Regions from separate parts of the Ornithinibacillus sp. 4-3 genome, predicted to be linked through region 2. Evidence: riboswitches for the same ligand, from Rfam matches in the RefSeq annotation. Region 2 holds a riboswitch; each other region holds the start of a gene.

The links. A riboswitch is a leader RNA that binds a small molecule or an ion and turns the genes downstream of it on or off. The one in region 2 is predicted to bind S-adenosylmethionine.
Region 1: it holds a riboswitch for S-adenosylmethionine, as region 2 does, so the genes downstream of both, AB4Y30_RS15790 (ABC transporter substrate-binding protein) here and metK (methionine adenosyltransferase) in region 2, are expected to answer to the same signal.
Region 3: it holds a riboswitch for S-adenosylmethionine, as region 2 does, so the genes downstream of both, AB4Y30_RS17160 (O-acetylhomoserine aminocarboxypropyltransferase/cysteine synthase family protein) here and metK (methionine adenosyltransferase) in region 2, are expected to answer to the same signal.

What each region holds. Positions count from the first base shown of each region.
Region 1 covers NZ_CP162599.1:3,243,053-3,248,184, forward strand. The annotation lists gene AB4Y30_RS15785 (ABC transporter substrate-binding protein) at 1-1,044, opposite strand, end outside; gene AB4Y30_RS15790 (ABC transporter substrate-binding protein) at 1,250-2,845, opposite strand; SAM riboswitch class I at 3,207-3,324, opposite strand; gene AB4Y30_RS15795 (ABC transporter substrate-binding protein) at 3,418-5,007, opposite strand.
Region 2 covers NZ_CP162599.1:2,394,395-2,399,526, reverse strand. The annotation lists gene pckA (phosphoenolpyruvate carboxykinase (ATP)) at 284-1,861, opposite strand; SAM riboswitch class I at 2,336-2,444, shown strand; gene metK (methionine adenosyltransferase) at 2,617-3,810, shown strand; gene AB4Y30_RS11755 (gamma carbonic anhydrase family protein) at 3,853-4,380, opposite strand; gene AB4Y30_RS11750 (class I SAM-dependent methyltransferase) at 4,506-5,072, opposite strand.
Region 3 covers NZ_CP162599.1:3,568,755-3,573,886, forward strand. The annotation lists gene AB4Y30_RS17140 (DUF3278 domain-containing protein) at 1-434, shown strand, start outside; gene AB4Y30_RS17145 (hypothetical protein) at 538-1,044, shown strand; gene AB4Y30_RS17150 (hypothetical protein) at 1,078-1,446, opposite strand; gene megL (methionine gamma-lyase) at 1,476-2,660, opposite strand; SAM riboswitch class I at 2,836-2,956, shown strand; gene AB4Y30_RS17160 (O-acetylhomoserine aminocarboxypropyltransferase/cysteine synthase family protein) at 3,080-4,747, shown strand.

The sequences.
Region 1 (5,132 bases), 850 kb from region 2:
TGCACTTAAGAAACCATTGTCTAATGAATACATAGCTTCATTCACAAAGCTTGCTTGCATGATTTCTTCCATATTTAAAGCAGCATTCACCGCTTGACGCATTTTTTCATCTGCCATAAAACCTTCAATTTTATTATAAATTAAAGTATGCGTCCCTGAAGAACCTGGATAGATAGTTAAATCCGAATTATTATTTAATTGCTCATAACTATCATATGCCATATTGTCCGCAATATCATATTCCCCAGTTTGAATTCCTGCTAAACGAGTGGAATCATCCGGAACAAAATAGTAGTATAAATCATCCACTAGTACTTCACGTTTCCCTACCATCCCACTCGGTTCACCTTCAGGAGACACATATTCTTCAAATTTTGTTAATTTAATATATTGATCTTGTTTCCATTCATCAAACTGAAACGGCCCCGTACCTACATACTCTTCTACACCTTCTGCTGGCGCAGCCTCAATAATTTCTTTTGGCATAATTGGCGTATATTGCCCGCGCCCTAATCCTGCAATAATATCTAGTAAATCAGCCATTGGTTCTTCCATTTCGATAACTACTGTATATTCATCTTCCTCTTTAAAAGCATTTTCTTCTAAGATGTCTTTAATTGGTGAACGATCTAACCATCTGTTCATGGAAGCTACTACATCTTCTGCTTTCATTTCTTTTCCATTATGGAACTTCACACCTTGACGTAAATGGAATGTATATGTAGTTCCATCTTCGCTTCGATCAATCTTTTCTGCTAATAATGGCTTTGCTTCTAAATTCTCATCTAAAGCAACAAGTGATTCAAAAATATTTCTACTGATTTCCATTGAAACAATAGCAGTTGTTACATGCCCATCTAATGTCGGTGGTTGGGCATTAACCGCAATCTTTAATTCTCCACCTTGCTCTGCTGTTTCATTCACTTTATTTGAATCTTCATTGTTTTCATCTTTTGTTGTATTAGCGTCATTATCACTACATGCTACAACAAATAAAGAAAGTAGAAATAAAACAACTATTGCTTTAATTGCTTTCTTCCCCATTTTCTTAACTCCCCCTATTTTAATCTTGATCTATAAAAAGTATAAAAATTCCGAATTTTATATCCGGATTTTTTATATTCATCTAACGACTATAGATCTTTCCTTTGTTTAGAGCTTGGAAAAAGCCCCTATTCATCTTAAGCAATCGAATGATGCTTGTCAAATGAATAAGGGCTTTTATTCCATGCTTATTCTTTGTTCACTTTTATTCTATAGTTACGTTCCAGAAAATCGGTCCGGAAAATGCTTCAATTCCTTCTACATTCTTTTGAGAAGCGTATAATCCATGATATGCACCTAAAGTGGATACAGGTAGTAGCTCTTCCCATGCATATAACTGTAAATCATCCCAAATTTCTTTTGCTTCTTCAATTGTTGGTGCTAACTCCAGGGCGCGCATTTGCTCATGTACATGTTCATCTTCAATTCCTGCTGCCCATGTTGGACTTAACCCTAAAAATTGTGGTGGGGTACTAACTGTTGAGAAGCCCATAATATATAAATCCCATGTGTCTGCTTCATATTGGCGACTATTGATCGTTGGCCAATCCACAATTTCCAACTTCACATTTACACCAATTCTGGTTAATTGCTCTTGAATTACTACTGCCGTATTATAATGATGATCATAATCTCTTGTCGATAACAGGCGAAGTTCTTCCCCTTGGTAATCACTTTCTGCTAGTAATTCTTTTGCTTTTTCCTGATTATTGATATTGTAATATTCTTTACCAGCATCACTCTTCCAAGTAACCAAATTATCATCCATATAACCTGATTTTAATGTGTAAAGATCTGGATTTGGAAATGCTGCATTCATTATTTCTTCAGAGTCAATTGCTGTATTTAATGCCTGACGTAGTTTGAAGTCACTTACAGGCCCTTCTATTGTATTAAAGATTAAAAATTGCTCACCACTTGCTGTAATGTGTGCGTTTAGGTTTTCATCATTTGTAACTAATTCATAGCTATCATATGGAATACCATATGCAAAATCATATTCTCCAGATTGAAGACCAGCTAAACGAGTTGATGTATCAGGTACGATGTAAAAGTAAATATCATCTATTAATGCTTCTTTTTTCCCTGATAACCCATCCGCTTCTTTATCTACTGCTTGATACTCATCATATTTTGTGAAATGGATATATTGATCTTGTTTCCAGTCTTCAAATTTATAAGGTCCTGTTCCGATATATTCATTTACAAAGTCTTCACCAGCGTCCTCAACTACTTCTTTTGGCATAATTGCTGGAGCCTGCTTTGATGTAGCAATCGTATCTAATGTCAGTGAAGATGCTTCTTTAAGCTCTAAAACAACTGTATAATCATCTTCTGCTGTCCATGTTGCATCGCCAAAAATAGAACCTGTAATAGTTGATTTGGTTAACCATCTTTCCATAGAAGCAATAACATCTTCAGCAGTCATTTCTTTGCCATTATGGAATTTAATACCTTCTCTTAATTTAAATACATATGTTTTATTATCCTCTGTTTCAACAGATTCTGCTAACATTGGAACTGGCTTAAATTCTGCATCTGTTGTTAAAAGTGTTTCAAATATCAGTCTAGAAGTATCTCTGCCTGATGTTGATGTATTTGCCGGCTGATCTAAGTTAGGCGGTTGAGCATCTAATGCAATACGTAATCTATTTTCTGCAGCTTCTTCTTGGTTTGCTGCTTCACCTGAATCTTTTTCATTATCACTATCTGAATGACTATCCTTACTTTGTCCACATCCTACAGCAATAATTGCTACTGCAAGTAAAATAAAAAATAAACCTTTTCTAAATAAATTCATGTCTTATCCCTCCCGATTTATACCTAGAATTCACATTTGTTTACTAGGTTTTAAAGCTATGTAAAGCTTGATTTTACTGCTAATCCCTTTTCTGGAAGTCAAGAAAAGCGTAGAGCGCCCGTTTAAAAACGTAGAGATTGGAGTGGCACAACCGAGATAAAGGAAACACGGTGAGGTCACGAACCGATGTTGACTTATTGTAGGGCGTGACGCGAAATCTCTTAGTTTTTGGCGCTCGGAGCTAGACAGCGCTATCTCCGAATAAGAATTAATTTGTGCAAAACTTTATACCTTCTTACTCAACTAAAAAACCTCTTCCATCAAAGGAAGAGGCTATATCATGATAAATTATCCGCGCTCTTCCTTATCTTTCAAGCTTATTTGCTTGCTGGAATTGGCACCTTATCGAATACTTCTTAATTATTCGATGGTTGCTGCAGGATCGTAGGACCAGTTCCTCCCCTGACTCTTGATAAGGAATTATCTTTTTAAATTGTGAATTAATCATATATGAAGTCTATTATTATTGTCAAGCACTTAAATAATAGAATCATTTTTCTGAAAACTAATACCTATTCCCCAATTGTTACATTCCAAAAAATTGGACCTGAGAAGGTAATGATTCCTTCAACTTTATTACTTGATGCATATAAGCTATTATAACTTCCAAATGTCGTAACAGGCAGAAGCTCTTCCCATGCATAGCGTTGTAAATCTTCCCATATTTCTTGAGCTTCTTCTGTTGTCGGCGCTGTTTCTATAGCTTTCATATCTTCTACAACTTTCTCATCATTGACTCCACCAGCCCAAGTTGGACTTAATCCAAGGAATTGTGGTGGTGTACTTACCGTTGAGAAAGAAATTACATAGGCATCAAATGCATCAGTATCATCTTTAAGCTGTGTCACCGTTGGCCAATCATAAATTTCTAATGTCGCATTTATTCCAATTTGAGATAATTGATCATGGATGACAACTGCTGCATTATAATGATGATCATAATCACGAGTCGCTAAGATTTTAAATTCTTCGCCGTTGTAATCCATATCTTCCAACATCTGTTTTGCCTTTTCTGGATCATTGATATTATGATATTCCTCTCCAGCATCACTTGCCCAACTGACGATGTCTTCGTCCATATAACTGGAATGTAACCAAAACAGGTCTTCATTCGGATAAGCTGCCATCATAATTTCTTCAATATCTAGCGCTGTATTAATTACTTCACGCATTCTAACATCAGCAGCTGGCCCCTTCTCTTTGTTATAAGCTAATAATTGTACTCCAGTTACATCAAGATGAGTATTTATATTTTCATCACGATTAACTTGTTCATAGCTGTCATAAGGAACACCATAAGCAAAGTCGTATTCCCCTGTTTGTAAACCAGCTATACGTGTAGAGGCATCTGTAACAATATAGAAGTAAATATCATCCACTAAAGCCTCTTTCTTTCCAGCTAAACCATCTGCTGGCTCCTCTAAAGCACTATAATCATCAAATTTTGTAAAATGAATATATTGATCTTGTCTCCATTCTACAAATTGATAAGGGCCTGTTCCAATATATTCTGAAACCCCTTCAGCTGTCGCCGCTTCAACAACTTCTTTGGGCATAATTGCTGCTGCCTGTTTAGAAGATGCAATGGTATCTAAGGTCAGTGATGATGACTCCACTAATTCTAATACAACAGTGTAATTATCCTCCGCAGTCCAAGTTGCACCTTCAAAAATAGTTCCTGTAATTGCTGATTTCTCTAACCATCTTTCCATCGATGCAATCACATCTTCTGCAATCATTTCCTTACCATTATGAAATAAAACCCCTTCTCTTAGATGAAATACATAGGTCTTATTATCATCAGTCTCAACAGATTCTGCTAACATCGGAACAGCAGCATAATTGGAATCTGTTGTTAAAAGTGTTTCAAACATAAGTCTAGCTGTATCTCGAATTGCAGTTGGGGCAGCTGTCGGTTGATCCAAAGTTGGTGGTTGCCCATCTAGCGCAATTTTTAATACACTACCAGTATTTGCTTCATCATTGCTTGTTTCATCTGATTTATTTCCATCTACCTCTGATTCATTAGAGCTACAGCCTATAATAAAAAACACAATAGATGCTAGCATGACTAAGAATAGACTGCGTTTGGAAAATTTCATATTTGTACCCTCCTGTTGTCTTCAAAACTCATTATTCACATTAGTAAACTATGAATTAAAATTAAAAAATAAAATCGATCTCTAAACGAACGATTTAAAAGCCTATTTAATGATAAGAGCTGTGG
Region 2 (5,132 bases):
CTTTCAAAATTAGTGTAATGTCAAAATAGCCTATGCATCATTGAAAAATTATGTGATTACTTTTCTGGGCTTTTGTAACAGGTAGAAAGGATGAAAAACTAAAGAGGTGTTTAGAAGCAGAATGGGATTTACAATAGGATCTGTGTTTCACGCTTATGTAGTAAAAATATAAGGTTAAAATATGATTCGAGTGACGAACGCAATAAATCGAAGCTAATCAGATTATCTATGCTGGGGGAAAGGGGAATAAAAAAGTCGACCTCATAATGAGATCGACTTTGTTTTACGCTGTAAAAGTAGGTCCTGCTTGTTTGATATTTTCACTTACTCCAGTAAATTTCTCGAAGTTTTCATGGAATTTCGCTGCTAATGCTTTTGCTTCTTTATCATAAGCATCTTGATCTGACCATGTGTTTTTCGGTACTAATACATCGCTAGGAACTCCAGCAATTTCTTGAGGAATTTCTAATCCGAAAATCTCATCTTTAACTGTCGCAACATTGTCTAATTCACCAGTTAAAGCGGCTTGAATCATTCCACGTGTATATGCAAGTTTCATACGGCTACCAACACCATATGGACCGCCAGTCCAACCAGTATTTACTAAGAATACACTAACATTATGCTCATCAATTTTCTTACCTAACATTTCTGCATAAACAGAAGGTGCTAATGGTAAGAAAGGAGCTCCAAAGCAAGTAGAGAAAGTTGCTTGTGGTTCAGTAACTCCACGTTCTGTACCAGCTAACTTACTTGTAAATCCACTTAAGAAATGATACATTGCTTGATCCTTTGATAGCTTACTAATTGGAGGTAAGGTACCAGAAGCATCAGCTGTTAAGAAGATAATCGCTTTTGGATGTCCAGCAACACTTGGTGAAAGTGCATTATCAATATATTCTAATGGATATGCAGCTCTTGTATTCTCTGTTAAAGAGACATCATCATAATCAGCTACACGAGTATCTTTATCTAAAACGACGTTTTCTAGTACAGAGCCAAAACGAATGGCATCATAAATTTGTGGTTCATTTTCTCTTGTTAAATTAATTGTTTTCGCATAGCATCCGCCTTCAATGTTAAATACACCTGTAGGACTCCAAGCATGCTCATCATCACCAATTAATTTACGGTTTGGATCTGCTGAAAGTGTAGTTTTCCCTGTTCCAGATAGACCAAAGAATAATGCAACATCGCCTTCTTCACCAACGTTAGCAGAGCAGTGCATAGATAGAATATCTTGTTGTGGTAGAAGATAGTTCATTACAGAGAAAATAGACTTTTTCATTTCTCCAGCATATTCTGTTCCACCAATTAAAATAATACGCTTGCTAAAGCTTACTAAAATAAAAGCTTCAGAGTTTGTACCATCTACAGCTGGATCAGCTTTGAATGTAGGAGCAGAAACAATAGTAAATTCCGCTTCTAATGTAGCTAGTTCTTCTTCTGTTGGACGAATAAACATTTGTTTAGCAAATAGATTATGCCACGCATATTCATTAAACACTTGGATTGGCAAACGGTACGCTTCATCTGCACCAGCAAAACCTTGGAATAGGAAAATCTCGTCTTTTTCTTTTAAGTATGCGACTACTTTATTAAGTAATTTATCAAATGTTGCTTCATCAGTCGGTTGATTTACATTACCCCAATCAACAAGATTTTCAGTAGTTTCATCACGTACAACGAACTTGTCGTTAGGAGAACGTCCAGTGTATTTACCTGTTGTTGCACAAATTGCGCCAGTAGAAGATAATTCACCTTCTTTGCGTGCTACCAACTTTTCGGTTAATTGTGCTACAGATAAATTTTTCTGTAGTTGCTTATGTGAGATAAGCTCTTGTAATAAAGATGAATTCATGAACAATACCTTCCTTTTTATTCATTTTGTATAAAATGTTTCAATACTTGTTCTTTTAAAAACGCTAATTAGATGTTTATTAGTATAGCAAATCTACCTAGATAGTCTATACTAATTCACGTGTTTTTTAAGTAAAATCAAAAAACTGTAACATATATGTATTACCATTAATACGATAACATGTTTTTAACTTTTCGAAAAGTGAAATACAGAATCTATTTTCCTTACTATAAAGTACCTGCGAAAATTCGACAGTTTGGAGCTTCGGTCTAATTAGAAATTTAGTTTGATAATAATTATTTAAAAAACCTAACTTTTATAAAAAAGATAATCTATACACATATATATAGCACGACTGAAGTTCTTTCCTATTTAATTATATAGAGGATAGGTGGTTCACTAGTCTATTCAATTTCTGAACAAAGATATTGACATCTATAAGTGAATTCGTTACGATATTTTTTAGCATATACTCTCTTATTTTGAGACGGTGGAGGGACAGACCCGATGAAACCCAGCAACCATCACACGATAGTGAAAAGGTGCTAACCTGTTGCAAGGAATACTCCTTGAACAATAAGAGCGAAAGGCTAATCCTTTCCTCTGTTTTGTAGGAAGGGCTTTTTTTATTTGATGTATTTTAAAATAATATATTTCGTTAAATGATGAAAGCTTTTTGGAATTAGTTAATAATAGAGAAGAATGCTAACAAATGACTAGAAGATGCTTAGAAAGAGAAGGAGGATTTCTTCATTATGTTAGAAAATCGTCGGTTATTCACTTCAGAGTCTGTTACAGAAGGACATCCTGATAAGATGAGTGACCAAATTTCAGATGCGATTTTAGATGAAATTTTAAAGCATGATCCATATGCTAGAGTTGCATGTGAAACAACAGTAACGACAGGCCTCGTATTAGTTGCAGGAGAAATATCAACAAAAATTTATGTGGATATCCCAGCAATTGTTAGAAGAACAATAAAAGAGATTGGATACACACGCGCAAAATATGGATTTGATTCAGACACTTGCGCAGTATTAACTGCAATTGATGAACAATCACCAGATATTGCAACTGGAGTAAACACAGCATTAGAAGTTCGAGGAGACGAAGCAGAGAGCGAACAAGAAGAACTTGGAGCAGGTGATCAGGGGCTTATGTTCGGTTTTGCATGTAATGAGACAGAAGAATTAATGCCACTTCCTATTTCTCTTTCTCACCAATTAGCCAAACGTTTAGCAGATGTCCGTAAAGATGAAACATTGGATTATTTGCGTCCAGATGGGAAAACGCAAGTAACAATTGAATATGATGATAATAATCAACCTATTCGTGTAGATACGATTGTGATTTCTACACAACATCATGAAGATATTACAACAGAACAAATTAGAAAAGATATGATAGAGTATGTAATTAACCCAATCGTGCCAGGTCATTTATTAGATCAGAAAACAAAGTATTTAATTAATCCTACAGGAAGATTTGTTATCGGTGGCCCTCAAGGGGATGTCGGTTTAACAGGTAGAAAGATTATTGTAGATACATACGGAGGATATGCAAGACATGGTGGTGGAGCGTTTAGTGGTAAAGACTCTACAAAAGTAGATCGATCTGCTGCATATGCTGCACGTTATGTTGCTAAAAATATTGTTGCTGCCAAACTAGCAGATGTATGTGAGGTACAACTTGCTTATGCGATTGGAGTTGCTGAACCAGTATCCATATCTATTCAAACATTTGGAACAGGTGTTGTGAGTGAAACGAAATTAGTAGAAGCAGTGCGCGCAAATTTTGATTTACGTCCATCCGGAATTATCAATATGTTGAACTTACGTGAGCCAATCTTTAGAAAGACAGCAGCTTATGGACATTTTGGAAGAAATGATGTGTTATTTCCTTGGGAGAAAACAGATAAAGTAGAACAATTACAAGCGTTTGTAAAATAAAAGAGTAGCGAGGAATTATATTTATAATTCCTCGCTTCTTTTTTATGCTTTCTTACCAAGATTAGTATGGTCTTTATAATATTGTGCTTTTTCAACATAAGAAGAACGAATTCTTGCCATTTCTGCTAAATCAGCTTCTGTTAATTCTCTAACTACTTTTGCAGGGCGTCCTAATGCTAATGTGTTGGGTGGGATTTTCTTTCCAGGAGGTACTAGACTTCCGGCCCCAATAAAAGCATTTTCACCGATTTCTGCTCCATCAAGTAAAATTGTTCCCATACCAATTAATGCGTTCTTATGAATTGTCGCTCCATGAACAGTCACTTGATGACCAATTGATACATCATCCTTGATGATGACAGGATGACCTGGACTTTGATGGATCATAGATAAATCTTGGATGTTAACACGATTACCAATAATAGTAGGTTCAACATCTCCGCGAATAACTGTATTAAACCAAACACTTGAGTATTCTCCAATTTTAACGTCGCCAATAATTGTCACATCGTGAGCAATAAAAGCAGTTTTATCTATTATTGGTTCTTTATGTTGATAATGATGTATCATTATTATGCCTCCTTGTACAGCTAGTTATAAGACTCCAGCTACTTCTAAAAGGTTTTTACTAGGATCTCTAATGGTCTATAGGAATAGGCAGCAAATTAACGAGATAGCTTTTTGAAATATAGTTTCTATCGTTTTTGGATAGCTAAAATAAATGGTGGTTTATTTTTTTGATTAATAAAGCCATACTGTAGAACAGAATAATCCTTTTGATCCAGTTGAATGACATGTTTTAAAATCATTTCTTTTTCTTCTGCCCCACCTTCATGACCATGGTAAACAACAAGAACAATAAGTCCATCTTTTTTTAGCAATGAAAGGATAGAATTAATTGCTTTGATGGAGGAATCTCCTTTTGTAATAATTTCTTTATCGCTTCTTGGTAAATAACCTAAATTAAAAATGGCTGCACCAATTTCTTTTTCGCCATGTTCAGCAATATACTTGTTTAGGTTCGCATGGCTATCTTGAATAAATGTAACATTTGTTTTTCCATTTTCATTTAATAAATTTTTACTATTATTAATCGCTTGTTCTTGAATATCAAAAGCATATACACGTCCAGAATCTCCAACAAGCTTACTTAAAAAGAGTGTATCATTACCATTTCCGCAGGTTGCATCAATTACACACTCTCCTTCGGTAATGGATTTTTCTAATAGATGATGTGAATACTTAATTATTCCTGTGAGCATTTTGGTTACTCCTTCTTTCTTGCAAACTATGAATGTCCATAGTTTAACATGGACATTTTA
Region 3 (5,132 bases), 1.2 Mb from region 2:
CGGATGAGTACAAAGAAAAAAGAATACTCTATTTTGTAGCAGAGGGAACATTTATATTATTGTTTTCTCTTATAGCATTGTTAATTAGCAGTAAATATATTCCAATATTTAAAAATCAAATTGACACTATCCTTTTTCTACCGATTGCAGTTTTTATCATCTATGTTCTAATTCGATATATTCTGTCTGGTATGGAATATACAGATGTTGTCTCAGAAACTTCCTTTAAAAAGGAACGTAATCATATTACATTTAGAAGTGCTATATTTGCTAGTACATTTATATTGTTTTTACTTATTTTTGAGGGGTTACCTAATGAAATAAGCAAGTGGGCTGAAACCATTGTTCTTCCAATATTTGCTGGATTTTTCTGGTTCATCATAAATTATATCTCCTTGCAAAAATCTTATAAAAAGAATAAAGAATTAGCTTAACTGGATTACGGGATATGATTTTCTAAAAATCTCGTATACTTTGAAATAAACTAATAGAAATGGTATGTTTAACGAAAGAAAAACTCGGAAGGAAATGATCCAAATGAAAAAAACAATGGTAGTATTATTCTCTGTTTTCCTATTTCTAGTATGGGCTACACCTACTTTTGCTATGGATCTTTCCATTAGCAATACTTTCATATTTGCTTCAACAAATTCTTTTTCCGCAGTCATCATTGTCGGGATAGTTGCTATTTTGGCTTTACTGGCTATTTTCATTCCATTAATGCGTTATGACAAGCACGCAGATGACAGTCTAGAGCCTAAGAATCTAGATGCTTTAAACAAAGAAGATACAACAAAAAATGCGTATACGTACCATACAGTGCCATCAAAAGATCAAACGATTGAGTCTACGAGCACGCCATATAGCACTCATTCAGATCCACGTCCTATAGAAAATGGTCCAGTCCCTAGCTTGATTCGTAATGCTTCAAGAGGTGTAGTTGTTACCGGTGCTCTATTATCCTATATGAACCATCAACGCAGACAAAAGAAGAAAATGAAAAAAAAGCTTAAGAAAATGAAAAAACAAACAAATTTAGCGTGAGGAAATTAATTATTTCCCCACGCTTTTTGATAGTTATTTATTTTTCCGAATGGTTAATATCGTTCCAACTGGAATAATAAGCTCCTTTGGCGACTGGATTTCAGAGAAAATTTTATCCACCCGCTCCTTCACCTGATAATCTTCTATATTGGAGCTTAGCAAATGTGCAATTTCAAAAACACATTGCTCCTTATCCTCTGCTTGAAAACGTAAGTAATTCATCAAGCTAATCGTTTCACTTTCACTATCTAGTCCATTGTAAATCTCATGTTGAAGAGGATAGTGTAGCGCCTTAGCAAAATAACCTTCATCATCTTCGCTCGGCCATATTCCAATCGCATTACGATTATCTTCCCACGGCTTGAGAGTGACATCAGCACCAATAAAATAATAATACGTCATAGTTCTGCTCCATTCCTATTACAAATACATCAGATGACCTCTAATGCTTGCTCTAAATCCTCCCACAAGTCTTCCCATGCCTCTAGACCAATGGAAAGTCGAATCATTGTATCAGTAATTCCCATTTCTAAACGCTCTTTCTCTGGAACAATTTTATGTGTCATCGTTGCAGGATGTTGAATAAGGGAATCAATATCACCTAAACTAACTGCTAGCTTAATTACTTTTACTGCATTTAAAAACTTTTGCGCATCTTTCTTTGTACCAACAACTTCAAATGCAATCATTCCTCCTCCACTTTTCATTTGTTTCTTAAATATTTCATAATCTGGAGCATCAGCGTCTCCTGGATAATAAGCATTTGCTACTTTTGGATGTTCTTTTAAACGTTTAAAAATCTGTTCAGCATTTTCACAATGACGATCCATTCGAACAGGCAATGTCTTCAAACCACGTAACAGAAGCCAGGCATCAAATGGAGAAATAATCCCACCAATATCTTTAAACGTTGTCTTGCGAATTCGCTCAATTAGCTCTGCCTTTCCTGCTGCTAAACCAGCAACAACATCTCCGTGACCCCCAATATATTTTGTAGCACTATGTACAACAATGTCACAGCCTAAATCTAATGGGCGTTGTAAATAAGGAGAACAGAATGTATTGTCTATTACTACAGGGATATCAAATTCTTTAGCCACATCTGCTACCATTTTCAGATCAATTAACTGCATGGTTGGATTTACTGGTGTTTCCACAAAAATGCATGCCGTTTCTTTTCGAATCAATGAACGTATTTCTTCTGTAGATTTCATACTACAAGTTTCATGAGCAATATTGTATTTTTCCTCCATTAATTTCAATAAACCAAATGTATTCCCATATAAAGCTACAGAGCTAATGATATGGTCATTAGCTTTCGTTAAGGAAAATAATACAGCGGAGATAGCAGCCATACCAGAACCAAATGCTAAACCTTTTTCACCATTTTCTATTGCAGCAATCCTTTCTTCTAATATCGCTACAGTAGGATTACGTAATCGTGAATAGGTATAACCATCTGTTTCACCACTAAATCGTTGTTCTCCTTGCTCAGCAGAATCAAATACAAATGTAGATGATTGGAACAAAGGAGGAACAAGACTTCCTAATACTTCTTTTTCATCATATCCTTCATGAATAATAGCCGTTTCAAATCGTTGATATTTTTTCGGCATACAATCCCTCCATTCCTATGACTTTTATTGTACTGGATACAACTAGCATTGAAAAGCATTTATCATCTGAATTTTCAATCTAATTATCTGAACAAAGAAAACAAAAACTAGTGTGAAAATTACTTGCAATTAAAAAAATGGAATTATATAATACTCGTTAAGTTATATGCTCAATCTCTTATCAAGAGTGGTGGAGGGGATAGGCCCTATGAAGCCCAGCAACCTTGGAGTAAATAATTTTACTTTTAATGGTGCCAAATCCTACAGATTAATCGCATTAATCTGGAAGATAAGAGGAGGATTCGTGACCTTACCATACGACCTCTTCTTATTCAGAAGAGGTCTTTTCTTTTTCTGAATTTGAATCATCACATCTTTACAATATAAGCTTCTAAAAATTAAGAGGAGGATTATTAATTATGTCAACATTTCATTTCCAAGATCAAGATACTATTCTACTTCATGGTGGGCAGGTCCCTGATCCAGTAACAGGATCTCGCGCAGTACCTATTCACCAAACAACATCCTATGTATTCCCGGATTCAGAGCATGCCCAAGGCGTATTCGCATTACAAAAAACTGGAAATATTTATACTCGTATTACCAATCCAACGGTGGATGCATTTGAACAGCGTGTAAGTTTACTGGAAGACGGGGTTGCAGCTGTCGCAACTTCTTCTGGTATGGCGGCAATTACATTTGCCATTTTAAATATTGCAAGTGCTGGAGATGAAATTGTTACAGATAGTAACCTATACGGTGGAACATATAATTTATTCGTCCATACCTTGCCTAGATATGGAATCAATGTAAAATTCGTTGATGGATCGGATCCTGAAAACTTTAGAGAAGCTATTACGGATAAAACAAAAGCAGTTTATGGGGAGACCATTACAAACCCAAGCTTGTATGTTTTTGACATTGAGGCTGTAGCTGATATTGCTCATGAGCATGGGATTCCTCTTATTATTGATAACACATTCGCACCTGGAATCGCGCATCCATTAAAATGGGGTGCAGATATTGTTGTTCATTCTGCCACAAAATGGATTGGTGGACATGGGAATTCCATTGCTGGAGTTGTCGTTGATGGCGGAAAATTTGACTGGAGTAATGGAAAATTCCCAGGATTTACAGAGCCAGATGATAGCTATAATGGATTACGCTATGTAGATGTAGGTGCACCTGCATTTGCTATTAAACTACGAGTACAGTTATTGCGTGATATCGGCGCTTGCTTAAGTCCACATAACGCATTTTTATTGTTGCAAGGATTAGAAACTTTACATTTACGAATGGAACGTCATGCGAAAAATACAGAAAAAGTTGTTAAGTTCTTAACAACACATCCTGCGGTAGATTGGGTGAACTACCCTGGCTTAAAAGATCACCCATCACATGAGCTTGCACATAAGTACTTTACAGAAGGTTACGGTTCCATTGTTACATTTGGAATTAAAGGCGGTCGTGATGCTGGAAGAAAAGCAATCGACAATGTGAAGCTATGGTCACATGTTGCAAATGTTGGTGATGCGAAATCATTAATTATCCATCCTGCATCCACTACACATCAACAATTAAGTGCAGAGGATCTGGAGAAAAGTGGAGTAAATGAAGAATTAATTCGTCTATCTATTGGACTTGAATCTGTAAAAGATATTTTAGAAGACTTGGATCAAGCAATGTCTAAAGCGGTAGGTATTGAACCTTCGCTTACAAACACCGAAGATTCAGTTACAAAATGGCTAGTACATTCACCATTTGACCGCAGTGAAGGCTTACGCCAAAAGGTCATTGCAGTTGCTGATATCGACGAAACAAAAGTAGCAGCAGTTAAAAAGGCTGGTTATCAAATAATTGCAGTGGATGCCATCTCTTCTACAGACCAAGTTGATGCACTATGGGTCAAAGATAATATCTCAAAAGCTCAACTGACTACATTTACAGAGAAGCAAGGAAAAATCATCTGGGTAGAAAATGAGCCAACAGGAGATATCATAAGTGCATTGGGAAGTATACATGACGCTATCGTCTTCTTTAATAAAGATTTATTAGAAGAAATAGTAGAAGCAAGGACAAGTAAATAATTCATAAAACAAAAAGCGAAAGTCGCGCCCTTACAGGCTAAAAGCGTGACGTGACTGAACTTAGTCGATAAAAGTGCGACTATGACTCTGTCTGCGCCTAACGCCTTGTCAATCGCCAAGTCTCCTTTATTATAGGATGGCTCGCGTTAGCTCTTAGTTTTTGGTGCTCAGAGCTAGACAGCGCTAACTTTGAATAAGCATTAATTTGCGCAATTTTTATACTTTCTTTTCTCATGAAGAAAAACCTGTTAGCTTCCTTATCGGCTAACAGGTTTTTTTCACAGAAAATATAATTAATCATACATATTTTATGGTTTCAAACTAATACTTTAAAGTACCAAGTTTATGGCTTTTCATTTCACTAACTCAAATCATTTTCCATTTG